Regions from separate parts of the Acetobacterium sp. UBA5834 genome, predicted to be linked through region 2. Evidence: riboswitches for the same ligand, from Rfam matches in the RefSeq annotation. Region 2 holds a riboswitch; each other region holds the start of a gene.
What was found. Region 2 has a riboswitch for cobalamin ahead of nikA (nickel ABC transporter substrate-binding protein). Riboswitches for the same ligand answer to the same signal wherever they lie in the genome.

Region 1 (7,532 bases), on a different contig from region 2:
GCTTTAGAAACGGGCTTCCTGCTTAACGCCACCTATGGTTCCACCAATCAGATTCTTAGTCTGGCCGGTTATGAGCCCTTTAAAATTAAGTATGAGCTCTGTGAAATCATTCTCTGTAAACCCCAGGACAAACTCCAGGAGGTCGGCATTACGGTGATGGACGGGCCTTTTTTTTCGGTAATGCCCTTTGGCAAAAGCGGCTATCATTCCCTGACTTCAGTCACCTTTACCCCCCATGTTTCGTCCTTTGACAGCCTGCCGCAGTTTAACTGTCAAACAAAGAGCTGGGGATATTGCAGTCCCGAACAGCTGGGCAATTGCAACGATTGCGTCGCAAAGCCCCAATCCGCCTGGCCCTACATGTCCAATATGGCTGAGAAATATCTAAAGGCCGAGTACGGTTTTAGCTACGAGGGCTCACTCTATTCAATGAAGCCGATCTTAAAGGCTTCCGAGGTGGACGACTCCCGGCCGACGGTGATCCGCAAGGTCAGCGAAAAGCCAACCTTTGTCTCGGTATTATCGGGAAAAATAAACACGGTTTACGATTTGGATGAGGTACTAAAAAATGACTAGACAGCAAGAACAGAAGGTGACCGTTCGGGACAAAGAAAAGAACTTTGTTTCGGCGGTGATCTATATTTATAATGATGAAGAGCGAATCCGGGATTTTCTGGAAAAAATCAATGCGGTTTTAAGTGCCAATTTTGAAAACTACCAGATCATCTGCGTCAATGACGCTTCGGATGACAACAGCCTGGCAGTGATCCGGGAGATTGGCAAAAGCATCAAAGGTACCGTCATCAACGTCGTCAACATGAGCTTTTATCAGGGCGTTGAGCTGGCCATGAATGCCGGGATTGATCTGTCCATCGGTGATTTCGTCTTTGAATTTGATAACATGGTGATGGATTATGATGCCGAGCTGATGATGGATGTCTATTACCACAGCCTGACCGGTTTTGATATCGTCAATGCCGCCCCGAAAAAATGCGGCCGCAAGACCTCGCGACTTTTTTATGCGGTCTTTAACCGGTATTCCCGCAGCCCCCATCCCCTGCGAACCGAAAACTTCCGGGTGTTGTCGCGCCGGGCGATTAACCGGGTCCATTCGATGAGCAAGACGATTCCCTACCGTAAGGCGGTTTACGCCAACTGCGGCCTGAAGATCGACACCATCGAGTACGACAATGACCGCTCCTGCACCAAGGGCTACGATAAGGAAACCCGCTATCAACGCAAAGAAATGGCCGCCGATTCGCTGATTCTGTTTACCAATGTGGCCTATAAGATGACCCTGCTGGCAGCGGTCTTTATGATGGTAGCCACCTTTGGCATTGGCATCTATACCCTGGTCAGCTATGTTACCGAAGACGTGGTGTCCGGCTATACCTCGATGATGCTGGTGATTGTCTTTGGCTTTTTCGGCGTCTTTGTGATTCTGGCGGTGATCATCAAATACTTGTCGATGCTGATGGAGCTGGTTTTCAGCAAACAGAAATACACCATCGAGTCGGTGGAGACGATCAGCGAGTAAGATCAAAAAGCTATTTGTTGTCTCAAGATAACCCAGTACCGACAATTGTTACATCATGTTGTACGCATCGGAGCGGACATGGCATCGCCTGTCCGATTCTGCGCGCAGGCAACGAGCCAATCACAAGCTTGCTTGTAGTTGGCGACTGCCCGCGACCAATGCGAAAGGAGCAAAGCGGATTTCGCATGGCGCGGCGAACAACAGATTAACAATTGGTCGGTACGGTAGTTGAGCGATAACCCTAAAGGTTGAGAAGAACGTTGGTTATTGAATTTCGACTTCGGCCTGGGGATCAAAGGGATTGGTTCGGATCGAAAAAGAGTACAAAAACGGATAGGACTTGCGCTGGTGGTTCATATACAGCAGCCATTCCACCAGCAGCAGTTGGTAGGCCCGTTCAATATCGGTCATCAGGTGGCGGTAATCATTGTCATTGAGCGTTAGCAGGTTTTTGCGGCTGGACAGTTCCTGCTCAGCATGGGAAAGCGACATAACCAGGTCGGTAAAGGTTTCATGCTCAACCAGAAACGGGTTTTCCAGCAGTTTTAAAAAAAGCTCCCGGTGCGACGTTAAAAATTCGCTGAGATTCGTAAGGCAGGGCCCGGAAAAACTCAGATGATGGCGAACCCCCTTCAGATTCTTCAGGGCGTTTTTATAATCCCGGTTATCCCACTGCGGTTTGATCAGCAGAAATTCGCGAAAATCTGGGAGGTGTTGATCTTCCCGGGAAAAGAACTGCATCAGTTCAACACCGGCCTCGGAGAAGAAAACACTGAGTACCATGTTGACTTTTTTGAGCCGTTCTTTTTTATCCTTATCTTCAATGACCTTATGAAAAATCACCGAAACCAATAAGACTTCAATCGGTAAAAAGGCAATGTCGCCCAGCAGATACAAAAAGATATGATGAGAATCCTTGAAAATCAAAAAATGCGAATAGTAAAGAATGGCGGATAAGGCGATAAAGCCAATGCCGATCAAGATGCCTTTGTAATATTTTTTCATGAACACGCTCCAATTTTAGTATTAGAGATATTATAGCGCAGTTTTTAAAAGATGACCAGAGTGGCGATTTGAAGAGCACGGGTAAATATCAGCAAAAGACCTAAATTTATTTGAGAATGCGAGGCCATTATGAAGTATAGTATGTTTTCCTGGTTTGGCTATTTTATGAAATTTGAAGACCGCATCAAAATCATTGCCGATGCCGGTTTTGATGAGGTGATGATTTCCTGGGAGGATGAGTTTGAGCCCTGGGCCTTAAAAAAAGAAGAATTCCCAGAGTTGGTTCGAAAAAACGGTTTGGGGATCACCAATATCCATGCCCCCTTTATCGGCTACAGCGACATCTGGACCGCCTCCCGGATGGAGATAAAACCCAAGCTGCAGATGTTCAAAGATTATCTCAAAGATTGCCAGGCTTTTGAAATCCCGGCGATGGTGATGCACACCAATGATCTCGATGAATTTGAGCCGGATCTCGATAAAGGCCTGGCCTTCTTCTCCGAGCTGGCTGATGCCGCCGAAAAATACGATGTCGATCTGGCGGTGGAAAATGTTTCCCGCCAGCATCTGCTTTGTTATCTGCTCGATCAGATTAATGCCCCCCGCTTTGGGATGTGCTATGACAGCTCCCACGATTTTCTGGAAGAACAGAACTGCGGCCGGATTCTAAAAAAGCATAAAGACCGGCTTAAGGCCCTGCACCTGTCCGACAATGATTTTAAGGCTGACCGCCACTGGATTCCCGGCGAAGGCAGCATTCCCTTAGATCAGGTAATGGCCGAAATTCTGACCGTGCCAACGATTACGATCATTTCCTACGAGGTGCTGGCCAATGAAGACTGGCGGGAAAAGGAACCGCTTGATTTTGCCCGGGCGGTGCTTGAGAGTCTGGCCATAAATGATGAAAAACCACCGCAAAAATAATCAATTGAAAAGTTGCCGATTCTATGATACACTGCCACTAATATAAATAAAGAAGTGATGAGGAAAGAGGTGGAAGACCTCTACAGCCCCCGCTACTGTAATTGCCAACGAGATTTTTGTGCCACTGTCTTTAAGGATGGGAAGTGAGAATCAAGAATATGCATAAGTCAGGACACTCATAATCATTGATATTCTTCGGTGGGAAGAACAGGATTAAACCGTTTGTTTAGTATCCAGCCTCCACAGGAAGCTGGATTTATTTTTGCAAAAAAATGCAAAAAAATAAAGAAAAAGAAGGACGAAAATGAAAAAGAAAAGCATGCGAAATTGGTTGGTGATTCTTGCTGTGATTGCTTTAATGGTATCCTTTACCGGCTGTCAGCCAGGCAAAACGACAGCGGATGAATCAGGCGTCGAAACAAAAAGCGGCTCGACTACTTACCCGGTCACGGTAACCGATAATGCCGGTAATTCAGTGACCATTGAAAAAGAACCCCAGAAGATCGTCTCATTGTCTCCGGCAACAACCGAAATCCTGTTTGCCCTGGATCAGGGGGACAAGGTCGTCGGACGGACCAAATACTGTGATTACCCCGAAGCCGCTTTAGCCGTGACCGATATTGGTAGTTTTAACGCACCAACCCTGGAAAAAATTATTGAGTTGGCACCGGATATTGTGGTGGCCTCGGATTTTGTCTCCGATGATATCAAACAACAGTTGGAAGCCACTGGCGCCAAGGTAATTACCTTTAATGCTGCCAATATTGACGGCGTCCTGGCCAATATTGTTCAGGCTGGCGAGGTCACCAATGCCAACGACAAAGCGACTGAAATAGTTAAAAAAATGCAAGCTGACCGAGAAGCGTTAATCGAAAAGGCGAAGACTGCCAAAACCCAAAAGTCAGTTTTCTTTGATATCGGAAAATTCTATACCGCTGGTCCCGGGTCCACTTTGGATTCGATGCTGACCGATTTGAACGCCGTCAATATTGCCGCTGATGGAGCAGAACAATGGCCGCAGCTCAGCACCGAAGAAATCATTGCTGATAATCCGGATGTTTATATTTCGCTTTATACCAAACCGGAGGATGTTAAAGCCACCGCTGGTTTTGATAAGATCAATGCGATCATTAATGATCAACTGATCTACTTTGAATACCTGACCCCGGAAAGTGATATGATTCAGCGGCCCGGTCCCCGAATTATTGAGGGGATGGCCTTAATAGCCGAAAGCATTTATCCGGAAATATTTACCAAATAAGTTTGTCTGATGGGGCGAAGGCTGTTCGCCCCCTGGTTTTCTTAAGTAGAGAGACTCAGGGGGTGAACAGACAAAATGATTAGTGGGAGAATACATGAAGAATACCGTCAAGAAATATGGCATCATCCTGTCCATTGCCATGTGCATCATCATCATTTACGTCTGTACCTTATTGGGGGTGGCATCGATTTCTTTTTGGGATGCCAATAAAATTCTATTGGATCAGATTTTTCATATCGATCTTGGGATGGAAAATATCAGTGACGGGGCCATTGCGATTATCTGGAATGTCCGTCTGCCCCGGATTATTTTGGCCTTTATTACCGGTGGAGTGCTGGCTATCTGTGGCGCCGCCTACCAGGGCATTTTTAAAAACCCGATGGCCGACCCCTATATTTTAGGAGTATCCTCCGGGGCGGCGCTGGGGGCGACGATTGGTATTGTCATGAATTTTTCCAGCAGTTTGTTCGGAATGAATGGTACGGCGATTTTAGCCTTTGTTGGTTCCTTTACCACCATTCTGGTGGTGTACAGTATTTCACGGGTTGGTCGCAAAGTGCCGGTGGCGACGCTGCTGCTCAGCGGGATTGCCATTGGTCAAACCATCAGTGCGATTATGTATCTACTGATGATTTTTAATCAGGAAGAAATGACCCAGATTATGTTCTGGATCATGGGCAGTTTAAACGGCAAGGGCTGGGATCAGGTTTTAACAGTCCTGCCCTATGTGCTGATTGGCGGGGTGATCATGCTGACTTCAGTGCGGGAGCTCGATATCATGCTCCTGGGCGAGGAAACCGCCACCCAGCTGGGCGTCGATACCGAACGGTTAAAAAAGAAAATTCTGATTACCTCGTCCCTGCTGACGGCGGCGGTGGTTTCGGTAACCGGGATCATCGGCTTTGTGGGACTGGTGGTGCCGCATATTGTGCGGTTGGTAACCGGGCCCAAACACCGGGTACTCATTCCATTCTCATTGCTCTTTGGCGGGGCGTTTCTGATTCTTTGCGATACCCTGGCCCGAACGGTGGCCGGGCAGGAAATTCCCGTTGGGATTATCACCGCCGCCTTTGGCGGGCCTTTCTTTGTCTATCTGCTTAGAAAACGCAAGCAGGGAGGTGCCTGAGATGGAACGATTAATGCCAAAAGTCATGCTGGATTTTAAGGATGTGGTCTCCGGCTATGGTGAAAAAGACATCCTGCAGGGCTTTAACGCCACCATCTGCCAGGGTGAGTTTGTCGGCCTGATCGGTCCTAACGGCACCGGGAAGTCGACTCTGCTCAAATGTTTGTCTGGTCTGTTGCCGGTGAAATCCGGGGTCATCACCCTGGAAGAAAAGGACAATACCAGCTATAGCCAACGGGAACGGGCCCAGATGATTGCAGTGGTACCCCAGTCCTTTGATATCGACTATGATTTTACCGTTGAGGATATTGTTCTGATGGGACGAAACCCCTACTTAAGTTATCGGACCAGGGAAAGTCAGAATGACTACCACATTGTGACGGAGGCGATGCGGGCTACCAAGACCCTCCCGTTTAGAAAACGGCTCTACAATAATCTCAGCGGCGGGGAAAAACAACGGGTGATTATTGCCCGGGCGATTGCCCAGGAACCGGACATTATTCTGTTGGATGAACCGACCTCGGCCCTCGATATCCACCACCAGATTGAAGTGATGGAGCTGATTCGCGATCTCAATCTGAAAAAATCGATGACGGTGGTGGCCGTGCTGCATGATATTAATCTGGCGGCCCGTTACTGTAACCGCCTGATTTTAATGAAAGACGGCAAGGCGATTGTCGATGGCATCCCCAAAGATGTGATCACCGAGCCTAACCTTAAAAAAGTCTATGAGATGAAAATGTTTATCAAGGAGAACAAGCTGTTTGGAAAACCGGAAATTATTCCCCTGCGGGTGATTAAAGAATCGGAGGACTACCGCAGCTTGCGGATTCATGTGATCTGCGGTGGCAACAGGGCCTCCCAGGTGCTTGAAGAACTCGAAGCCATGGGTCATCAGCTCACCGCCGGGGTGGTCAACCAGGGCAGCGATGATTGGACTATCTGTGATGTACTGGGGATTCCGATGATTGAAGAAAGTCCCTTTACGGCCATCAGCAGTGAAAAACAGGTTAAAAACCTGGCCGTTATGGCTAAGAGCGACCTGATTCTGATTTCTGATCTGCCCTTTGGCCACGGCAACATTACAAATCTGAACGGTCTGGAAAAGCTACCGGGGGAGATATATTTCCACCGCAATTGTCTGAATAATGATTTTACCGAAGGTCAGCTGCAAAAGCGGCTGGAAGCGATCAAAAAGCACAAGACGGTTAATGAAATTGATGATCATCAGGAATTTATTGAAATAGTTAAAGCCTTGACGCTAATTGAAGATAAATAATTTCGTATTAAACGGTTTTTAGCGGTCGATCAGTGAATGCGAATAACGAGATATGTCATTGGAAAAAGGAGACACAATTATGAATTATTTTATGCTGGCCGGAGCCAGCAGTAACGTCGGCAAAACAACCGTCACCATGGGCATCATGGCAGCCTTCAAGAAACGGGGACTGAGGGTAAAGCCCTTCAAAACCGGGCCGGATTACATTGATCCGATGTTTCACCGCTTTGTAACCGGCGAGCCGTCCATTAATCTGGATACCTGGATGTTAGACGAAGAAACGATCCGGGGGTTATTCTCCCGTCGTCTGGCAGAAAACGATCTGGGTATCGTTGAAGGGGTGATGGGTCTTTATGACGGCCATAGTCTGGAATCGGATGTCGGCAGCAGCGCCTATCTG
Region 2 (7,532 bases):
GCGGGTTAAGAAGGGATCATCGAGACCGAGTTGCTCCCGCATCTGGGCGACATTTTCAGCCGTTGGGGTGATCTCATTGACCCGGATTGCCACCTCAGCGGGATCACTGGGGCTTAAATTAATCAGTATAAAGGCAAAAAAGGAGATTCCGATCAAAATCGGAATCATCCACAGGAGCCTTTTGACGAAGTATTGCTTCATGGTCTTACTCCCTTTTGTTTTCGATAATCAAAATTGGTGATCAATTGGAAAAGTACATTTTTTCGAAGGGGATTTCATATTGCGAATCGTTAAAGCTTACCCCTTCAAGTCCCATGATTCCCACTGCCTTGGTTTTTGAATAGGAGATCGGGACATAGACATATTGATCATTAATATAGGTCAGTACCTCTTTATACATATCGGCCCGCTTGCTGTCGTCTGATTCGATCATAATCTTCGTGATGGTTTCATCCAGCCACTGCTTTTTTTCCAATCCAACCTGAGCCTGATAATCCCCGTGCGCCGGAATTCGCCAGGATGAAACATAGGATTGGGGATCATAAGGGGTTCCCCAGGATAGCGAATATTGCAGATCAAAATCCCCGGTTTTCTGACGATCCAGAAAGGCCTGTTTTTCTTCCCCGAGAATATTCATCTTGATGCCGATGGCTGCCAAATCGGCCTGAATCGAGGTAGCAATGGTACCTTCCTGGGCGTTTTTGGAATTATAGGAAAAAGTAATTTCACATTTCTGGCCATCCTTTTCCCGAACCCCATCACTTCCTGGTTTCCAACCGGCTTCATCGAGCAGCTGTTGGGCTTTTTCCTGATTATAGGCGATGGTTTTAAGATCAATGTCACAATAGGGTACATCTTTAGACATCAGCGTATCAGCCTGATCCTCTGAGCCATTTAAAATTCCCTGAATGATGTTTTCCTTGTTCACGGCATATTCAATGGCTTCCCGTACCTTGATGTCTTTGGTAATCGGAGCCTTGGTATTGAGAAGAATCGCCCGGGAAGCGACCGGTTCGCTTAAATACGTCTGATAGGCGCCTTCTGCTTCCAGCTTCTTATAGGAATCCAGATCAATCTGATCACCATCCGCTCCGAAAAGTAAATCGACCTCGCCGTTTTGCAAAGCTAACAGGATCGTCTGGGAATCTGGCATGACCTTCCAGTTAATGGTTTTGATTTTGGTTTTGTCACCCCAATAAGTTTCATTCTGCGTAAAGGTGGCATACTGATTGTCGACATGCTCCGATAAGACCCAGGGTCCGGTACCGATATAGCCGCTAACCCCTTCTTTGGTGGTGCCATTGACAAAACAGTTGGGCGAAATAAAGCGGAAGGGTCGAGTCAGTCCCAATTCCACCAGGGTTGGATAGTAGGGATGCTTTAACACCAGTTTGAAGGTGTGTTCATCGACCACCACATTTTCCTTGATCTCATTAACCATATCCAACCAGGAATGGCGTTCAGCATTACCAAGAATGGCATCCATATTCAGCTTAACTGCGGCGGCATTAAACGGCGCACCATCGGTAAAGGTGACCCCTTCTCTTAAATGAAAGGTGTATTCCAGTCCATCTGCTGAAATTTCCCAGCTTTCAGCCAGAGCTGGCTTCACTTCTCCGCCTTCATTCTTGGTCAGGCCTTCAAACACCATGTTCTGGGCTGACATTTCACCCGAGTACAAATGCGGGTTGATATCCCGAATATCCTTGGTGCAGGCATAATTTAACGCTTCTTTAGTCGACACATCACTTTTAGCGGACGCTCCTGAGCAACCGGCAAACATTCCGGCACACAACACGGCAGTCATTACCACCGCTAAACCCTTTTTCAATTTCATTTTCTTTTTCTCCTCAAAAAATACTTATTTATTTGATTTGCTCGGCTTTTACCATTGCGCATCCTGGCAAAGAAACCCCGCTCTATCACAATGTAAGACTTCACTGCGGTAGTATTGGTGATTTTTTCGATAAAAAAACCTCACCATCTCCAAAAAGATAGTGAGGTCGCAAAAAGCCTGCAAAAAAAAACACCTCCTCTATCGCACGTAGAGTCTGAGTAATTAAAGCAGGCAGGTCTTCTGGCTCAAGCGTCAACATTACCTCCTGCCTTCCCGTTTCTGGTGGCATTCCTGGAGGAACTCTTCTTTTACAGCGGCGGGACCGCGGGGGACTTTCACCCCTCTTCCCTTTTCACCGGCCTGTAACCCTTCGTTACTGCCGGCACCTGTTTTATTAATATTTAATTCGTTGTCGGTGTTTTATAAAACACTAAAAAACAGAAACAATGCCACAATCACGTGTTTTTCATTGTTTCTGTTTGACATTTTAACATGCTTAAACCGCCTGCGCAAGTCCCTTTCAAGGAAATGATATTCTTTTTTGGAATGTCTTTCAATGCCAGTCGATATCTGACCGACATAAACCCAGGGTGCTTATTTCATAAAGCGGTCAATCGCTTTTCTCAGTTCTTCCAAAGCCTTTTCGTCGTTATTCTCCACCGCATCAACGATGCAATGCTCAATATGATCCTGTAAAATTATTTTGCCGACGTTATTAATCGCTGACTTCACCGCTGAAAGCTGAATCAGCACCTCGGTACAGTCTCTTCCCGATTCGACCATTTTTTTCACCGATTCAAGATGACCCGCGGCCCGGGAAAGGCGATTCAACACTGATTTGGTCTGGGTATGTTCATGATGATGGTGGTGGTGATCTCCACCGTGGCCACTATCACGTCCACCATCGATCCCTTCACCCTGATGTTCATGCATCTCCATTCACCTCATTTTCTATATCTGTTTAACCCATTATAACAGATATAGAAAAAGGACACCACCCAAGGGGAGATGCCCTTTCATATTTTACAGAATCGAATCGATCAGTTTTTTTGTATAGGCTTCCCGGGGACTGGCAATCACCTCGTCCGGAGTACCGGTTTCCACCACCCGACCCTGATGCATCACCAGCACCCGGTCGCAGCATTGCTGCACCAGAGCCAGATCATGACAGATCATCAGTTGTGACATCCCCTGGTCTTTTCGCAATTGCTTAAGGAGCGCTACAATCTGGGCCTGGACGGTGACATCCAGAGCGCTGGTGGCTTCATCGCAGATGAGCAGCTGGGGCTTTCGGGCAACTGCCCGGGCAATCGAGGCCCGCTGACACTCGCCACCGCTGACCTCACTGGGATAACGGCTGATAAATTCCGGGCCAAGTCCGCAGACTTCCAGATATTCAATGGCTGTATTCTTCGCCTCCCGACGACTCATACCCTGATTGATCAGCCCTTCCATGACACTTTCCCCCAGCCGAATCCGGGGATTAAAGGAATCCACCGGCATCTGAAAAACCATCTGAACCAGTTGGTAAACCCATCTGCGTTCTTTTCGCCCGGGGTTTTTAAGTGTTTTGCCATCCAGAACAATCTCACCGCCATCCAAAGATTCCAGGCCGGTGATCAGCTTGGCAACTGTGCTTTTACCGCTGCCGCTTTCGCCCACCAGCGCCAGGCATTCACCCTTTTCCACATGGAAGCTGATCTCATCAACCGCACAAATGGTGCTTTTTCCTTTGGTATAGGTTTTTTTTAACTGGCTGACTGCTAAAATACTATTCATGTCTCACCTTTTTATCCGGGGCATGGCCGCAATCAGCTGGCGGGTGTAATCCTGCTGGGGATGATCAATCACCTCCCGGGTCTTGCCATATTCAACCAGCTTACCCTTGCACATCACCGCCACGGTATCGGCCATAAATGACACCACCCCAATATTATGGGTTACCACCACAATTCCGGTTCCAAATGCTTCCCGCATTGTCATCATTTCCCGAACCACCTGGGCCTGGACGGTGACGTCCAGGGCCGAGGTCGGCTCATCGGCAAAAAGCAGCTCCGGTTCCAGCAGCATTGCCATAACAATGCCGACCCGCTGATTCATCCCTCCGGATAATTCAAAGGGATAGCTATTTAAAATCCGCTCGGTATCCCTTAAATGAATCTTCTCAAATAGAGCTGTGGCCTTTTCCCGGACCAGCTGACGGTCGCTGACGCCGTGCTCGGCCATGGTTTCATAAAGTTGCTCGCCAATGGTCCGGATTGGACACAAGGCACTGCCGCAATTTTGAAAAATCATCCCCATTTCTGGTCCCCGCAGCATCCGCAAGGCTTCATCATCAAGATCAAGAACCGGCTGACCCTTGTAGCGGATCTCGCCCCGGTTGACCAGACCGGCCGGACCCAACAGACCCATGGCCGCCCTGATCAGGGTACTTTTGCCACTGCCGGACTCACCGACAATCCCGAGGATCTCGCCTGCTTGCATTTTTAAGTTAAACCCCCAAACCGTCGGCTCGCCGTCATAGGATATTTCAACGTTTTGAAATTCCAGTAATGGTTGTTGCATAAATCCTTCCTTCTGCTCAGGACTAGTTACTCGTTGATATCCAGATCGGCTGTGATTTCATAATAATCCGATGGATGAGCAGTAAAGCCGGTCACCCCTTTATCCATCACAAAGGACATTTTTAAATGAGAGGCGTAGATATAGGCGTTGTCGTCAACCACCTGCTGCGCAATCTGAATTGCCAGATCGGTCCGTTTTTCGGTGTCAAACTCGCTTCGCAGCTGGGCAACCAGGGCTTCCACCTTGTCACTATGGTAGTGTCCACGATTATAGTCAGAATTATCAACCACATGGGTGGTGAAATAATACTGGGGATCTCCGGTTGGTGCCGCTACAAAGGCGTTGGCAAAGACATCATAGTCGCCGGCTTTCAGGAAATCCTTATAGGAATCGGTGGCGTTGACCTGTACATCAATGCCAGCTTGCTTATAGGTGGCCTGAACCGATTCGGCCAGCAGCGGCAGTTCCTGACGGGAGGTGTAAGTCAACCATTTGATCGACAGTTTCTGGCCATCTTTTTCGCGGATGCCATCACCATCGGTATCAACCCAGCCTGCTGCTTCCAGCACCTTTTTTGCACCTTCAATGTCATAAGCAGCGTCCTTTACCTTGTCGCCACCATAAGGCAGGTTAGCCGGGAATGGACCAATCGCCGGAGTCCCATTGCCATGAAGTAAAACGGTCGTAAAGCCGTCTTTATCCATACTCATAGCCATGGCTTTACGAACGGCATCGTCTTTAATCACTGCTGAATTATAATTTAAAGCTGCCTGATATACCCGGGAGGTATTGGTTGAACTGATGGTATAATCCTTGTTTTCCTGGAAAAGTTCCAGACTGGCATAGGGCAGGCCCTGAGCCGCATCAATTTCGCCGCTTTGCAGCGCCATCGTCAGAGTATCGCCATCGATGATGCTTTTTACATTAACCTTTCCAACCTTTGGCTTGCCGCCCCAGTAGTCCATATTGGCTTCCAGATTGACTTCAGTCTCAGTGATGGTTTTAGCCACATAAGGACCCGTTCCAACAACATTTTTGTCAGTGGTGACGCCAGCTTCCATATCGATGATACAGCCATAAGGATCACAGAGGTAGTTAATCAGGGCCGGCACCTTGTTTTCTGAGACAATGGTAACACTCTGGCCATCGGCGCTAATTGATTTAATCTGCAAATCTTTGGGCGCCCGGTCATGTTTAGCAATCAGATCTTCAAAGCAGGCTTTGACCGCTTCGCCAGTCACTTTCTTGCCATTGGAGAAGGTAATATCATCACGTAAATTGATTTTGACGGTGTTGTCATCAATCTGTTCATAATCTTTGGCCAGCCAGGGCTCCAGCTCCATCTTTTCATTGAATTTAAAGAGGGTTTCACCGACGCCATAACGCAGGGCTGACCAACCGATGTAGGATTCATGGGGATTCATTCCCACATTCGAATTACCGACACTATAGGCCATGGTGCCGTAGTTGAACACCTTTTCTTCCGCACTTTTGGTGCCAGCCGAACCGGCACAGCCGGTCAGCATCCCGCCAACCAGTACGGATGACAACAGCACTGCCAGAATCTTACTTTTTACTTTCATTTTTTCTCCTTTTTTTCTTTTAGTTTTGGGATCCAGAACATCTCTGACCGTATCCCCCAGTAAGTTAAATAACGTTACTGATATAAAAATAGCACAACCAGGTGCTAGAATTACCCATGGTGCGGTCTGCAGCATACTACGCCCTTCACTCATCATTGAACCCCACTCGGCAATTGGGGGCATTGCCCCTAAACCCAGAAAGGACAATCCCGCCAGTTCCATCATCATGGTGCCAATGTCAAGGGTGGCCGTTACCAGAATCGGGCCGATAATATTGGGTAAAATATGCTTAAAAACAATCTTGATCGAACCGGAACCACTCAGCCTGGCGGCGGCGATATAGGGCATGTTTTTAATCGCCAGCACCTGCCCTCGGGCCAACCGGGCAAATTTAGGCCAGGAAATACAGGCCAGCGCCACCACCGCATTGATCAGCCCACCACCTAAAATGCCAGCCACGGCTATCGCAAAGACCATTCCCGGAAACGCCAGAAAGACATCCGAAACCCGCATAATCAAGGAATCGATTTTGCCCCCCTGATACCCACAGAACAATCCCACCAGGGTTCCAAATCCGGTGATGATCGCTACCAGTAGCAGTGCCGAGTAAATAGTGGTTTGTCCCCCCATTATCACCCGGGACAACATATCCCGGCCATAGCGATCCGTCCCCAGCGGATGCTCCGGACTGGGGGGCTGCAAGGCCTGCATCAGATCCTGAGCATAGGGATCATAGGAAACAATCTGGGGTGCCAGGGCTGCCACCAGCAATAAAATTATCACCAAGGTCAGAAAAAGATAGAATTTCGTCATCGTGTGATTTTTTTTTATTTTCCGGGTTCTGACCCGAATCGCTGTACGCTCTGTTACTTCCATCAGGCCTCCTGTTCCAATCGAATCCGGGGATCCAGATAATGATAAATGATATCGGTCACCAGATTAACGCCCACATAAATAATCGCCATCCAGATGACATAGGCCTGGATCATCGGGTAATCCCGCATCATAATCGAATCCACCGCCAGCTTCCCGACGCCATCCCACATAAAGATGGATTCAACAATTGCCGTACCACCCAGTAAGGAACCAATTGACAGCGCCAGCAGGGTGACAATGGTCAGCATCGCAGTTTTCAGTACACTGGCAAAAAGCACCACTGGCTCCCTGATCCCCCTGGCCCGGGCCCCGATGACATAGTCCTTATTGAGTTCTTCCAGTACCGTGGTGCGAACCTGGCGGGTGTATTTGGCCGACATGGCTATCGCCAGAGTCAGCGTCGGCAAAACGATGCTCTTTAAACTGCCATTGCCCATAACCGGAAACAGCTTAAGCTGTAAGGCCAGAAAATAGATCAGCAGCAGCGAGACAAAAAAACCCGGTAAGGCATTGCCGATAAAACTGAAAAAGCGGATCAGATAATCGGTGAAACGATTATGACGGACGGCCGCTAAAACCCCAAAGGGAATCGAAATCAGGACGGTAAGTAAAATTGAAGTTAGTGTCAGATATATCGTCGCTGGCAACTTTGACACAAAGGTTTCAAAAAC
Region 3 (7,532 bases), on a different contig from region 2:
AGCCCGCCGCAAAAATGATATGATATGTAATTAATCAGGCTGTCGATTAAAATTATTTTTATTTTGATCAGTATGTTACAATAACCAGAATATTTAGAAATGCCAGGGAGAGTAGCTATGCAAACATGTTTTAGTTGTGGAATCAGTCTTGAAGACGATGATGTTTATGAAGTCAAAGGAAAAATTTTTTGTGATGATTGTGCCATGGGCCAACATAAGGTGACCCAGACCTGCGACCCCAGTGCCGTTCACAGTGCCAAACTCGATCGCAAAAATTCCGGCCAGACCGGCATTGACGGTTTAACCGATCCGCAAAAGAATCTCTATTTATTTATGAAAGATTGTGGTGGTGTAACCATGCCGCAATGCGTCGAAAAATTCGGCTTAACGCCGGATGAAATCAGCACCAATATGTCCGTCCTGCGACATCTCGAACTGGCCAAGGGGCAAAAGCGAGCGGATGGGGTCTATTTTGTTGTTTGGGAAGCCTGATTATTTTAGAGCCCCATCTTTTTGCGTTGCGGATTTCGAATAAGCGATCCGCTGACCGGATTACTCGAAATCCGGCTTTTAAGACAGTAATTAAAGCATCCTTATATGCAGAAAAAACCCTATATTTTAGGGTTTTTTCTGTGATAAGCTATTGTTTAATGGTGATGGTCATGATCGCCACCACAACCATCGGTACCTTCAATGTTTCTGATGAGCTTTAGGTCACGTTTCTTCATTAAATCAAGGGCTTCCATGCCCGTCTTGCCAGACCCCAGAAAACGGGTAATACAGGCATCAGCCAGGATCTCAAAGGCCTGCGGATCACTGATTGCTCCGGTGATGATCCCTTCGCAATTCAGGTCAATTACTTTTTGCGCCAAGCTTTCTGCCGAAAAATCATGGCAGTTTTCAATTGCACTCACACTTAAATTCGTGGTATCGACCACCAATAAATACTTCCCCGTCTCAAACTGCTGCGAAACCTTGCTTTCCAGCGTTTTACCGTCCATCGCCATTGCTAAATACATTTTTACGCCACCCTCCTTTTTCCAGCTCTCATTTTTTGTTGTTATCACTCATTTTTTCGCCATATGGCAGCTCGAAGGCTTCGTTTTGCGGAATTTGCAGATATTTGTACGCTAATTGAGCGGTTGTTCCTACCATTTTCATACAGTGAAGCCGACGGTCTTTTCCATTCCAATCTTCAAACGGCTCACAGATTCCACGACAGGTTGCCCCACCATTGGCTTTGCAGAACTCGCCAACCAGATTGTTATAACGTCGGTAATATTTTTGTCCGACTTCCGGGCCACGTATCTCAGCATCGATGCTCCAGGGATCCTTGCGCCCATAAACCGCACTGTTTGCCATCACGGCAGCTGACAAAGCGCCACAGGTTTCACCGACAAGGCCGATGCCACCACCAAAACCGGTACACATCGCAATCGTTTCCCGGGGAACATCCAGAACCCCCCCACGAAGTAAGGCATCGTAAACACTTTCTGCGCAATTTAAGCCACTCTTGAAATTCTCGATTGCATAATCATTGACCAATTGACTCTTATTTTCTTCCATCTTCATTTCCCCCGCTCTTTCCTTATTTTTTGCATTGCGTAACTGAATTGATCCTGCTATACAATATTATATGCTATAAATAGCATATGTCAATAATGGAATTGATTAAATCGAAGTCCATCCCGTATTGATCACTTAACAAAAAAAGATACAAGTCACCACGCTTGTATCCTGAAATGATGCTATTGATTAATTCTAACTCCAACGTCAATGGGTTTGGCACTGTAGAGACAGGTTGTCACAATACCATTGACCTGGGTGCTGGCATAAGCGGAAATATTCGTCTCATTGATGCCGCCCGCTGCCAGCAGCACAACGCCAGGAAATTCACTGCGCAACTGCTTAACCGCTGCGCTCAGATCTTCGACCGTCAGCTTATCAAACTGGATTCCATCTACCCCGGCCTGGCAAAGATCAATTGCCTGGGCCAAAGTGGTGGCTTCGACAATAATTTTCTTTTCGCAGCATTCAGCTTTCAGCTCCGGCATTTTTTTTAGCAAACCATCAAACCCACCAATAAAATTCAGATGCTGTTTGAATACCAGAATGGTTTCTGATAAACCCAAGCGGTGAGGCATGGCCCCACCGGACATGATCGACTTGATCGCCAATGCCTTGGTTCCGGGAAATCCCTTCCGGGTCGTCAAGATCGACGTGTTCGGGCTTACCTGCTTGGCCATGTCGACCATTTTTCGGGTTTTGGTGGCGATTCCCGAACAATTATCGAGAATGTTCTGGCCCACTTTCCAGGCCTTATGCAAATCTTCGGCCCGTCCCATGCCGGTAATCAACTCAGCGCCGGCACTGACTTTCTGCCCTGAGGCTACCATCAATCCTGTCTTGATGTGTAAGCGCTCAAAGATCGAACTGACTTCTTCGGTGCCACAGACAACCGCATCTTCCCGGGTAAAATATGAAATTTTCCCCGGCTGTTCCCTGACCCCCAAAACCCAGCTGGTCAAATCAATATAGGGAACGTCCTCATTAATTAACTGGTCAATCTCGTTGATCGATATAAATGACATCTTTTTTCCTCCGTTTCAGGTGATTATTTTGAATTCTTTGCCTTCGATTGTTTCGATGCTGTCTTTGATAGTATCGGTGATGATCCGCTGCTCGTCAAATAGAATTGTAACGGACTGATAATCATCGCTGACCTCAACCTGACTGATACCATCCTGTTGTAGTAATACTTCCGTAATTTTCTTGACACATTTGGGGCACATAATCCCCTCTACCTCAAATACCTGCTCTTTCACTCGTGAATACTCCCTTCATCATTCCGGCCCAGAAACTGATTGATTTCTTCATCCTGACACCGCTCAAATAAGTTGGCACTTTTTCTAACGGCTTTTAATTCACCATTTACCATAATGCCGATTCGGTTGGCCATGCGCTGGGCTTCATTGAAATCGTGGGTCACAAATAGAATCGTACACCCGAAAACTTCATGAATTTTATTAATCTGATCATACATGTTTTCTTTAGTTGCCGGATCCAGAGATGAAAAGGGTTCATCCATCAAAAGCAGCTGCGGGTTTAAAATCAGCGCCCGGGCCAGTGCTGTTCGCTGTCGTTCGCCACCACTTAAGGTTCCTGGATATTGTTTAAGAATATGGCCGATTGATAATATTTCTGCCATTTTATCGACCCTTTCTTTTTGAACCACTTTATCTATCTTGCGGATTTTTAATCCATAGGTAATATTATCAAAAACAGTCATATGGGGAAACAAACCAAAGTCCTGATAGACAAATCCGATATTTCGCTTTTCCAGCGGTACATCGATGACGGGGATCCCCTGAATCATTACTTTCCCGGAAAATTTTCGGTAAAATCCTGCGACCGATTCAAGCAAAACGGTCTTGCCCGATCCGGTTCTGCCTAAAACCGCAAAGATCTCTTTCTCACTGATGTTTAAGTTGATTTGATTCAACTTAAACTTTCCCAATTGTATCGAATAATTGTTAATTTCAACCATTGCATTTACCATCTATTCACATCCTTCATCCGGCTTTCTTGCTTATTTTTTCGACCGATCCAATTCGTCAGAAACAAAGACAGCAGCGAAATGATCAGAATCACCGTCGCCGAAGCCATTGAGGCTCCGGTATCACCAGTCGCCAGATTCAAATATATCGATGTCGTCAATGTTTCGGTTTTCATCCGCGTCGCACCGACTAGCATCAGGGTCGCGCCAAACTCGCCTAAGGCTCTCGACCATGTCAGAACAATCGTTGAAAGAATACCATTTCGGGCGAGCGGCAGGGTAATGGTGATAAAGCGCTCCCACTTTGTCGCTCCCAGACTACCGGAGATAAATTCCAGCCGCTCATCAACTTCTTCAAATGCCGTGCGAATAAAGCGAATGGCAAACGGTAAATTGACAACTGTCTGGGCGATAATAATCCCATTTTTATCAAATACGACTTTAAATCCCAGCTCTTTTAAGGCTTTCCCAAAATCCGAGGAGAAAACAATCAACAAACTAAGCCCCAAAACAAGATAGGGCATCGACAGCGGCAGTTCAATTATCATTTGACATGCCTTTTTAAATGGAAATACGGTCCGGGTTAATGCGTAAGCAGTCGGTATCGCCAGCAACATACAAATAAGCGTCGCAATACTGGCGGTATATAAGCTTAGCCTGATGGAGAACCGTACTTCCTCCGAATAAAACGCGGCCCCTAAATAGGGGATCCCTTTAAGTACAATTGCCAATAACAAAGCCGTCGTAAAGATAATGACAATAAAGGTAATAATAATGGTTAGTATTTCAAAAAAATCAAAGGTTGATATTTTCCCTCTCATACCAACAATCTAGTTGAGTACTTCATAACCGTTATTTTCCCAAATCGTCTTGACCGGATCCGAATCCAGATAGGTCATAAACGCCGCCAGCGCTTCTGTATTGGCACTTCTGCTTAATTTGGCTGCCGGGACTGTTTTTACATAGGCATTGAGGTCTGGGGTATTGACAATTTCAGCATTGGCTGGCACATTTTCTTTCCAGATAATAATTGCATTGCATTCGTCTACTGACAGGGCATTGGCTATTTCCGGGGCGGTTGCGGCCCGGGCGACGACATTCACATTGTTTAAAATGCCCAGGTCGGTTAAGGCCTTATTGGCGATCTTGCCGATTGGTGTCGCTTCACCATCCCCCAACACAACTTCGACCCCGGCCCCGGTTAAGTCGTTTAAGCCGGTGATACCAAGCGGATTGCCGCTTTTTACCGCCAGCACCGGAATGTGTTTAACCAGATCGATGCTTTCGCTCACCTTGTCCTGAACCGGTTTGAGCTCATCAGCCGAGCCAGCAATAAAGAGATCTCCTTCACCGGTTGTCTGAATCTGATTCTGGATTTGAGCGGCGTTGGCATAAACCACCTGGATATCACAACCGGTTTCTGCTTTAAACTGATCGGCAATCTCACCAAAGGGTTTGGTCATCCCGGCTCCGCAGTATACAAACAGTGTTTGACCATCAAGACTTTTTGTCATATCAACCTTTTCTTCGGCCTGACTTGAATTACTACCACAACCCGACACCAAACCGAGTAGTGTTCCCATTACCAATAAAATCGCTAACCATTTTCCTCTACGTTTCACTCAATTTCTCCTTTTGATTCGCTTAGTATTGTTTTGTTTTGTTATGAATGTTATTATATTGCATACCCTTCTTTTATGTCAAGAAATCATTTCGGTTAAATGCACTTCGCTGTTTAACACTGTTTTGTCTAGCTTAAAATGGGTAAAATTAAAAAGGTAGTATTTAATACCTTGTGGGAAAGGGGGTGTCAAAATGAAATTAAGTGCAAGAAACCAGTTGAAAGGAAAAATTGTTGCAATTGAAGATGGTGCGGTGAGCGGGATCGTGAAAATTGATATTGGAAATGGCAACATTATTTCAGCAACAATTTCCATGGCGGCAATCAAAGATCTTGGATTAGTCGTCGGCGGTGATGCAACTGCGGTCATCAAAGCAACATCGGTTATGGTTATGGTTGACTAGACGAATCTCAATTCAAAACACAGAAGCGGATAGCAATTCCGTTTCTGTGTTTTAGCGTAGCTGAGATCTCCGGCTTTGCAAATAGTATTTAAGTCAGTTATTGTCTCTAATCCAAGGACGTATTTTACCTTCATCTTGAAAAAAACAATAATAGACTTGATTAACACCCATTTTTAGTTTATTATTGGCATAGAAAAGCATTTACAAAAGGAACGCGGTGAAAATCTGCGACAGTTTCTTTGCTACTGTAAGGAGAATATGGACGTATTCAGTCATTGGGAAAACCGAGAAGGCTGGGTGCAGGGAGTCCCTCCAAGTCAGGATATTTTTGTAAACGCATCATCTGTTTGAAGCTTCAAAGAAGGCTGCAAAATGTGAGAAGAAAACGAAATGACGTTCTCCTTTAATTAAATGACGTCACTGAAATAGTCCCGCATTTGTAAACCTTTTTTTGAAAAGGTTTTTTTATTTTTTTGCAGAAATAAAAAAACTGAACACTCAAGAAAAGAGGAAAAAAATGAAAGACGTTGTTATCAAAAAGATTCCCATTGGAACAGATATTGAAAAATTGCTGGGAAAGAAGCCCCTTGAGGCGGATTCCTCTGCTTATGAAGAGTACAGCCATGCTGCGAATATTTTAAGCCAACGGTTTAAACCCCGGGCCATTCTCAAAGAATGTTCGGTCAAAACAACCACCGGCAACACGATTCTGATCGGCGGCCACGTATATAAAAGTAAAATCCTGAAACATCTCTTGTCGGACAACCAAAAGGTGTTTTTGTACCTGTTGACCATCGGCGACATGCCAACCAACCTCAATCAGACCGAAAAATATCTGTTAAATTCGCTTAAACTTCCCGTTATGACTTCAGCAATGCGATATCTGAAAAATACGATCCAGCTGGAGCAAAGCTTTGATAAAATCGGGATGGTCAATCCCGGACTACTCCCGGACTGGTCGATTAAGGCCAATCAAATCATCTTCAATACCTTTAGCAACTCGACCAAAAGCATCGGCATGGAAATAACCCCCTACAGCACCATGCGGCCGCTTTACAGTTCTTCAGGCATTCTTTTTGAGGATTTATTGGATTACTGCGATTGTCAAACCTGCCCCATCGATGCCTGTATCGGTCGGGAAGCACGTTTTGTCCAATCAGCCTAACGGAGAATTTTCATGGCAAATAATAAAAACCGCGTCGCCCTGATCGGACGGATTGGCAGTGGAAAAACCACCTTATTCCAACGGCTGACCAATGAATTGATCACTTATGGCAAAACTCAGCAGGTCAGTTATTCTGACCATTTTATTGATACCCCCGGTGAGTTTATTGAACTGCCCTGTTTTCGACCCCAGGCCATCAATGTGACCTGTGACGCTGGACTAATCGTCCTAATTAATTCCAGCACCGATCACCAAAACTCGGTGCCCCCAAATTTTGTCTGTACCTACAACATCCCGGTGATCGGGGTCATCACCAAAATCGACCACAGGCATAGCGATTTGAAACGCAGTCGGCGTTACCTGACTTATGCAGGTATCCATCCGGATAAGATTCATCCGGTCAGTGCCATTACCGGGGATGGGATCAGGGAGCTGAAAGCGGTTCTTCAGAAATATATCACTTTTGAAATCTAAGTGAGAAAGCACACAATCACTTGAATGATAAAGCCACCCACTGATATTACCCCAGGCAGACAAAATCCCTATTTGACCAGCCAAATAGTATTTTCTGCCTGAACACAAACGATTCAAAGACACTGATTTCTTGATATCGTTTAAAAAAGCGCGTTAATTTCATTGTGAAAATAACGCGCTTTTTTATAGACGCACGCAAATAAAACCTAATTTAATTTTTCGTTTCTTAAAAGGATCTGCCGCTAAACTGCAACCTATTTCGTTTTTTTCTTGCCGGTCTTGCCTTCTTCCTGCTTCTTGCGTTCAACAAAG
Region 4 (7,532 bases), on a different contig from region 2:
TGTTATCCTGCGCTTTGATGGTTACAATCGGCAATCGGGTTTATCTTAAGAGCATTGTCAGCGGCAAAATAATCAAAAAGGGTAAACCATTAAGCGGGGCCCAGCGCAGCAAAGTGCTGGGGAAAAAGAGTCACGGAGCGATGGCAATATTTACCATGGATTTGCGGCTATTGTTACGGACCCCGGTATACTTTTTTAATAATGTCAGCGTGGTGATTATTGCGCCGCTTTGCATTCTCCTCAGTGTTTCATTTATTGAAATTCCCCCGGAAGATTTACAGGGGATGCAGGAATTTTTCAGAGCCATGCCGATTTTGATCAACTTTTTACTGATTGCCTTTTTTATCTTTTTTGGAGGTACCTCAGCCACTACCGCCTCGACCTTTTCCCGGGAAGGAAAAGCCTCCTGGCTGACCCGGATGATTCCGGTGACTGCCAGAGATCAGATTGTGGGGCGAACCGGGGTGGCGATGTTTATTCAAAGCCTGGGGATCGTCTTTACAATCATTGCGGTGCAATTCATTTTCCCCTTACCCTTGTCCACCCTTGTGATAACCATCGTTCTGGGGATACTGGGGTCACTGCCGATTTTGTTGTTTGGATTATTTATGGACATGAACCGACCGCTGCTCAATTGGGATAACCCCCAAAAGGCCATTAAAAACAATATGAATGTGGTGATCACGCTTTTTGTGGGGATGGCCTATACCGGGCTGTTAATTGGGATCAGTGGTTTGCTGGGGTATTTTGTCAATCCAATTTTGGGTTACGGAGTATTTGCCCTGATCAGCGCAATTCTCAGTGTGGTTTTTTACCAGGTGATCAGCCGTCGCCTGGAAGCGGAATTTTTGAATTTTGAAGGTAATTAAAGCCCAGGTTAATGGTTAAGGGGCATAATAGCAAGTAACGAAAACTATAAAAAGGAGTTGACACAATGGCTCTTGACGACGTAAAGAAGAAAGCAAACCGACTTGTTCATGAAATGAGTCCTTATTTATTACAGCATGCCTATAATCCGGTAAACTGGTATCCCTGGTCGGACGAGGCCTTTAATCTGGCCAAGCGACAGGACAAACCGGTTTTCCTTTCAATTGGCTACAGCACCTGTCACTGGTGTCATGTGATGGAAAAAGAATCCTTTGAGGATGAAGCCGTGGCCGAAATCCTGAATAAATATTTTATCAGCATCAAGGTCGATCGGGAAGAGCGGCCAGACATTGATCAGATATATATGACCTTTGCCCAGGTCAGTACCGGTCAGGGCGGTTGGCCCCTTAATGTTTTTCTGACCGCTGACCGCAAACCTTTTTATGCCACCACCTATCTACCCAAATACTCTCGGCTTGGAAACCCTGGCTTGATTGATGTATTGTTGGGTATTGAAAGCCAGTGGCGAAAAAATAATGAAGACATTATTGATTCTGCCAATCGGATGACCGGACTGCTCAATAATCTGGAGGTGCGAAAAGGGGAAGAGGAACTAAAGCGAACGATCTTTTTTGATGCCTATGATTTTTTTGATGAAAGCTTTGATGACCGCTATGGTGGTTTTGGCAAGGCTCCCAAATTCCCCGCCCCCCATCATCTTTTTTACCTGTTGCGCTGCTATCAGGCCTTTAAGCAGCCCGATGCCCTGGTAATGGTGGAAAAAACCCTGCAGCAAATGTATAAAGGCGGGATCTTTGATCATATCGGTTTTGGGTTTTCCCGCTATTCAACCGATGAACAGTGGCTGGTTCCCCACTTTGAAAAGATGCTCTACGACAATGCCCTGCTGATTATGGTTTATGCTGAAACCTACCAGGCTACTGGCAACATACTCTACAAAAAAATTGCCGAAAAAACCATTACCTATGTCAACCGCGATCTGCGTTCCCCGGAAGGGGCCTTCTATTGCGCGCAAGATGCCGACTCGGAAGGGGAAGAAGGCAAATTTTATGTCTGGTCGATGGATAAGGTGGAAAAAATACTGGGCCAGAAGCGGGCCGAGGTCTTTTTTAAGTTTTATCCGATGTCAAAAAAAGGTAATTTTGAGGGCAAGAACATTGTTAATATGATCGATACTGATCTCGATCTGATTGAAGCCAATCCCGAGTTGGAAAAAGCGCTCGATGAGATGACAGCCGATCTCTTTTCTCAGCGGGAAAAGCGGGTGCATCCCCATAAAGATGATAAGATCCTAACCTCCTGGAATGGGCTGATGATTGCCGCTCTGGCGATGGCGGGACGGATCTTTAACAAAACCGTCTATGTCCGACAGGCGGAAGAGGCCATGGCCTTTATTGAAAACAACATGGCCCGGCTGAGTGGCCGGCTCTACGCCCGGTACCGCAAGGGAGAGTCCAAAATTCTCGGCTATCTGGATGATTATGCCAGTGTCATCTGGGGGTATCTGGAACTGTATCAGGCCAGTTTTAAAACCGAGTATCTTGAAAAAGCGATTGTCCGGGCGGTGGATATGATCAACCTCTTTGGCGATGAATTTGGCACTGCTGGCTTTTTTCTCTACGGCAATGATACTGAGCAACTGATTGCCCGGCCCAAGGAAGTATACGACAATGCCAAGCCATCGGGAAACGCCCTGGCTGCTTATTGTCTGCTGAAGCTGGGCAAAATAACCGGAGAGCAGAAATACATCGATATTGTCAACGGGATATTTGGCTATTTTGCCGGAAACCTCAATCAGGCACCGATGGCCAGTACGATGATGCTCTGTGCCAAATTATTCCATGAACAGCCTACTACTGAGGTGGTTTTTGCCGGGTATGAGACCGATGCGACGATTCGTGAAATGAACCGTCACTTAAATCAGCAGTTTCTGCCGTTTTCGGTGGTACTGTTTAATAAAAGCGAAACCGATCTCAAAAAGATCAATGAGTTTGCCGTTAATCAGCAGATGATTCATGGCGAACCGACTGCCTATATTTGTAAAAACTATCGTTGCGAGCAACCGGTGAATGATCTTGAAAGCTTTCTTAAAATTATAAAAGACTGATTAAGATCAGGAAAAATGGGGTAGAACAGAAGCATCACGAGAAAGGCAGGAACGATAATGAACTATCAAAAGAAGGATCAGGAGACCTTATTAAAGACCTTGACCCCGGATCAATATGCGGTGACTCAGAAAAATGCCACCGAACCACCGTTTCAGAATGAATACTACAATGAATACCGCAAAGGAATCTATGTCGATATCACCACTGGCGAACCACTTTTTTCATCCAGCGATAAATTTGAATCGGGCTGTGGCTGGCCCAGTTTTTCCAAACCGATCGATCCCAAAGTGGTCAAAGAACTCAGTGACACCAGCATGCGGATGAAGCGGACTGAGGTTCGTAGCGTCACTGGTGATGCCCACCTGGGTCACGTCTTTGAGGATGGTCCGATCACCACCGGAGGCTTGCGCTACTGCATTAACAGTGCGGCGCTGCGTTTTATTCCAGCCGAGGAAATGGAAGCCCAGGGTTATGGCGCTTATTTAAATTTGCTTGAGTAGTTTAGTATAAGATCGTCAAAGGACGAGGTTAATAAATGATGAGAGGTGAAGAAATGAATAGTATTGAATTTGCAATTAAGATGGAACGTGACGGCGAAGCATATTACCGTGAACAAGCAAAAAACAATCAGGACAATCCGTTAAATGCGGTGTTTTTATTATTGGCCGAGGACGAAAATGGTCACGCCGTATTGCTAAAAAATGAGCTGGCAAAAATAAGTTACGATTTAGCTGATAATGAAGCATTGGCAGATACCAACAATGTTTTTAAAGACCGGGGTGATTTTAAAAACAAATTCGAAAAAATCCCCAATCAGCTGGATGTCTATCGGATGGCTCTGCAAATGGAAAAGGACAGCATCGAACTCTATCAGAAATTTTATCAGGAATCAGCAGATGAACAAACTAAAAAACTGTTTGGTTACCTGGTCAAGCAGGAAGAGAATCATTATAAAATCTTTGATAATCTGATTACCCTGGTCGAACGTCCGGAAGAATGGGTGGAAGACGCCGAATTTGGAGTCCGGGAAGAATACTAAAATAAATCATTTCAGATTAACGGTATTAAAAAATAAATGGGCTGGACTACCTTCATTTGAAGAATGGTTTAGCCCTTTACTTATGAAAAAAATAGTCAAGAACGAAAAAAATTGTTAAGATAGTGCTACTATTAAAGTTAAAAGTGAAGGGGTATAAATGGCAGTTTATTTATTTGATCAAATGGAAGAATTTTCAGATGAACTTTTTAAACGCAGTCTGATGTTGCTTCCTGACGAACGGCAGCAAAAGGCAACAGCGTATCGGCAAAAGCTTGATCAGAAATTGTCGGTATTGGGCTATGTTTTGCTGAATTACGGGTTAAAAAATGAATATGGTATTTCGGAAAAGCTTCGCTTTTGTTATTCGGCCAAGGGCAAGCCATATTTAAGCGACTATCCCCAGATCCACTTTAATCTCAGCCATTGTAAAAATGGAGTAATCTGTGCCATTCATACCAGTGATGTCGGGGTCGATATTGAAACCGTGGCGGCCTATGATGGCCAGCTGGCTGAATATGTCTGTAACGAGCAGGAATTAAAATTGATTAATAAAAGCGATAACAAGGCCCTGGCTTTTACGAAAATCTGGACTAAAAAAGAAAGTTTGATGAAAAAAACAGGGGCCGGTCTGAGGGATGATTTAAAAACAATTGAGTCCATCGATTCAGAAGCCATCACATTGGTTGACCCTGATGAAGCCTATGTGTTTTCCATCACCGGAATGTCATTGGCCGAGCTGGGTTTAAGAACGGAACGATTCAGAGCGTAAAATCGCTGGGATAAAAAATACGTGACAAAACTGGAAAAATTTGATATAGTACTATTGAATTAAGAAAAATATAAGAATTAAATAAATAAACAGGTGTCGGCTGTAATCAATGTATTATAAGCCGGTGAAAAGGGAAGAGGGGTGAAAATCCCCCGCGGTCCCGCCGCTGTAAGAGACGAGTTTCTCCAGGAATGCCACCAGAAATGGGAAGGCAGGAGGCAATGTTGACGCTCAAGCCAGAAGACCTGCCTGTTTGTGTATCTCAAACTCTACGAGAGATGGAGGAGGTTTATTTTTGTGCGCATTTTTGCGGCCTCATTGTCTTGTTTAGAGATAATGAGGTTTTTTTGTGCAAAAATATAAATGAGAGTGATGGAGGAAGATGTCAAAAGTATTAGTAATAGCCGGGACAACCGATGCCAAGACTGTAATTGCGAGACTATTAGAAAATAACCATGACACGGCTGTAACCGTTACGACCCGTCTGGGTGCCGGGATGTTGGAGGAATTTAAGAATCTGGATATTTATCAGGGAAAACTCAATAAAGATCACATTACCCATTTGATCAGAACCCTAAAACCAACCTGTTTAGTTGATGCGGCCAATCCCTTTTCGTCAGAAATAACCCGAAATGCCATCAATGTCTGCAAATTTGAAAATCTGCCCTATATTCGTTATGAACGGGAGCGGCTAAAATACGAAGATGATCCGGATATTACCGTTGTTAAGAGCTATGGGGAAGCCTGTGATGTTCTGATGAACTGCCAAGGAAACATTCTGTTGACTTTGGGCAGTAATAGAATTGATATTTTCAAAAGAATTCCGGACTATTCAAAGCGGGTCTATCTGCGGGTGCTGCCGGACTGGAAGGTTTTAAGTAAATGTGAAAGCCTGGGGTTCAGCCCCAAAAACATCATTGCCATCAAAGGGCCCTATAACGAAGCCCTGAACATGGAACTCTTTAAATACTGCCAGGCAGAGGTGTTGGTGACCAAAGAAAGCGGCAACATGGGTGGCGTCGTGGATAAGATCAACGCCGCTAAAAAGCTGGGAATGAGGATCATTCTTGTTGATCGCATTGAAGAGCAGTGCAGTAATAAATTCAGTTCGGTTGATGCGTTGATTGAATGTATCGATCGTATTGATACGGTTAAGTAGCGCAGGCAATGGACAGGAATCATAGATAAAGAAAGGATGGGTGCAGATGGAAAACAGTTCAGCCAAACGGCTTGGTTTTGTCCGAACGAATGAAAAAAGCGATAACAGCCATCATCATTACAAGCATCATCATCAAATCGGTCATAAACACGGCGAAGGATCAGCCATTGATTATTATGCTTATGCCTCAAAAATCAGAGACTGGAACCCCAGCTTTAAAGTGGCCTTTTCAGGGTTGACCCTGCTGCTTTGCATCGTGCTTAATAACCAGCTGGTCTCGCTGGCGGTGATTGTCAGCATGGCTTATTTAACAGTTGTCAAAGGCGGCTTACCGCTGGGAGCTTATCTGTCGGTGCTGATGATTCCGCTTACCTTTATCATTTTGAGTACCGTTGCCATCGGCATTGATTTTTCAAGCCAGCCAATTGGCCAGTTCAATCTCTATCTCGGATTTGGTTACCTGTATACGTCGATTGCCAAGCTTAAGGAAATGTTGTTTCTGATGATGAAAGTGTTTGGGGCGATCAGTGCGATGATTATGATGACCCTATCGACACCATCTTCTGAAATTATCGGAGTACTGCGAAAAGCCCATGTACCCAAGCTGATCATTGAACTGATGAATTTGATTTACCGCTATATTTTTATATTGTTGGACGTATTTAACAACATGCGCAATTCCGCCGATTCCCGGCAGGGTTATTGCGATTTTAAGACCTCCTGCCAAACCTTTGGCAATGTCGCCAGCAATATGCTGGTACTTTCCCTTAAAAAGGCCAATACCTATTATACCGCCATGGAAGCCAGAGGCTATGAAGGCGACCTGGTTTTTCTGGAGGATGAAAAACCGTTTCAGATCAGTCAGGTGATCTACGCCGTCGGGTTTATGCTTTTTCTGCTGCTGCTTTGGTATGTTACAAAATAAGGATTCAATTTGAAAGGTCAATCGATGAGAGAGCCAATACTTAAAGTCAATAATCTTCATTACAGTTATGGAACCGGTAACCCGGCCCTGAAAGGGGTCAGTGTCGATATTTACAAAGGCGAAAAGATTGCCGTGATTGGCTCCAACGGCTCCGGAAAATCGACGTTTTTTCTTAATGTCAATGGGGTGCTGAAGGCCGATCATGGCGAAATCAGCTATCAGGGTACCGTCATTAATAAAAAGAATTTAAAAGAACTCCGAAAAAACATTGGCATTGTTTTTCAGGATGCCGATAACCAGATCATTGCCTCCACAGTGATGGCTGAGGTTGGCTTTGGTCCGATGAATTTAAAACTGCCCCGGGAAGAAGTAATCCATCGGGTCGATGAGGCCCTGACTTACATGAATATTCTCGATTTTAAGGATCGTCCACCCCACTATTTGAGTGGCGGCGAAAAAAAGCGGGTCACCATTGCCGATATTATTGCCATGAAATCCGAAGTGATTATCTTTGATGAACCCACCGCCGCCCTGGATCCCCTCAATGCTCAAATGCTGGAAGATGTGCTGGTCAAGCTGGGGCAAGAAGGCAAGACGATGCTGATCTCCACTCATGATGTCGATTTTGCCTACCGTTGGGCCGA

Region 1: linked by a shared signal. The riboswitch ahead of B3F51_RS04765 (ABC transporter substrate-binding protein) and the one ahead of nikA (nickel ABC transporter substrate-binding protein) in region 2 are both predicted to bind cobalamin.
Region 3: linked by a shared signal. The riboswitch ahead of B3F51_RS09650 (hypothetical protein) and the one ahead of nikA (nickel ABC transporter substrate-binding protein) in region 2 are both predicted to bind cobalamin.
Region 4: linked by a shared signal. The riboswitch ahead of cobK (precorrin-6A reductase) and the one ahead of nikA (nickel ABC transporter substrate-binding protein) in region 2 are both predicted to bind cobalamin.

Annotation. Positions count from the first base shown of each region.
Region 1 is NZ_DJGY01000020.1:100,457-107,988, reverse strand. It holds gene B3F51_RS04785 (NAD(P)/FAD-dependent oxidoreductase) at 1-576, shown strand, start outside; gene B3F51_RS04780 (glycosyltransferase) at 569-1,537, shown strand; gene B3F51_RS04775 (hypothetical protein) at 1,802-2,542, opposite strand; gene B3F51_RS04770 (sugar phosphate isomerase/epimerase family protein) at 2,672-3,466, shown strand; cobalamin riboswitch at 3,472-3,664, shown strand; gene B3F51_RS04765 (ABC transporter substrate-binding protein) at 3,771-4,727, shown strand; gene B3F51_RS04760 (FecCD family ABC transporter permease) at 4,822-5,853, shown strand; gene B3F51_RS04755 (heme ABC transporter ATP-binding protein) at 5,855-7,132, shown strand; gene B3F51_RS04750 (cobyrinate a,c-diamide synthase) at 7,212-7,532, shown strand, end outside.
Region 2 is NZ_DJGY01000011.1:197-7,728, forward strand. It holds gene B3F51_RS02190 (ABC transporter permease) at 1-201, opposite strand, end outside; gene nikA (nickel ABC transporter substrate-binding protein) at 242-1,837, opposite strand; cobalamin riboswitch at 2,051-2,242, opposite strand; gene B3F51_RS02200 (metal-sensing transcriptional repressor) at 2,432-2,770, opposite strand; gene B3F51_RS02205 (ABC transporter ATP-binding protein) at 2,861-3,616, opposite strand; gene B3F51_RS02210 (ABC transporter ATP-binding protein) at 3,620-4,402, opposite strand; gene nikC (nickel transporter permease) at 4,429-6,861, opposite strand; gene nikB (nickel ABC transporter permease) at 6,861-7,532, opposite strand, start outside.
Region 3 is NZ_DJGY01000048.1:1,059-8,590, reverse strand. It holds gene B3F51_RS09695 (hypothetical protein) at 118-492, shown strand; gene B3F51_RS09690 (NifB/NifX family molybdenum-iron cluster-binding protein) at 648-1,019, opposite strand; gene B3F51_RS09685 (C-GCAxxG-C-C family protein) at 1,048-1,566, opposite strand; gene modD (ModD protein) at 1,749-2,591, opposite strand; gene B3F51_RS09675 (heavy-metal-associated domain-containing protein) at 2,607-2,825, opposite strand; gene B3F51_RS09670 (ATP-binding cassette domain-containing protein) at 2,822-3,559, opposite strand; gene B3F51_RS09665 (ABC transporter permease) at 3,553-4,377, opposite strand; gene B3F51_RS09660 (substrate-binding domain-containing protein) at 4,387-5,178, opposite strand; gene B3F51_RS09655 (TOBE domain-containing protein) at 5,372-5,581, shown strand; cobalamin riboswitch at 5,750-5,924, shown strand; gene B3F51_RS09650 (hypothetical protein) at 6,099-6,746, shown strand; gene B3F51_RS09645 (EutP/PduV family microcompartment system protein) at 6,759-7,220, shown strand; gene B3F51_RS09640 (energy-coupling factor ABC transporter substrate-binding protein) at 7,475-7,532, opposite strand, start outside.
Region 4 is NZ_DJGY01000015.1:378-7,909, reverse strand. It holds gene B3F51_RS03455 (hypothetical protein) at 1-869, shown strand, start outside; gene B3F51_RS03450 (thioredoxin domain-containing protein) at 935-2,995, shown strand; gene msrB (peptide-methionine (R)-S-oxide reductase MsrB) at 3,053-3,496, shown strand; gene B3F51_RS03440 (ferritin-like domain-containing protein) at 3,532-4,035, shown strand; gene B3F51_RS03435 (4'-phosphopantetheinyl transferase family protein) at 4,193-4,804, shown strand; cobalamin riboswitch at 4,879-5,071, shown strand; gene cobK (precorrin-6A reductase) at 5,187-5,963, shown strand; gene cbiQ (cobalt ECF transporter T component CbiQ) at 6,010-6,888, shown strand; gene B3F51_RS03420 (energy-coupling factor ABC transporter ATP-binding protein) at 6,913-7,532, shown strand, end outside.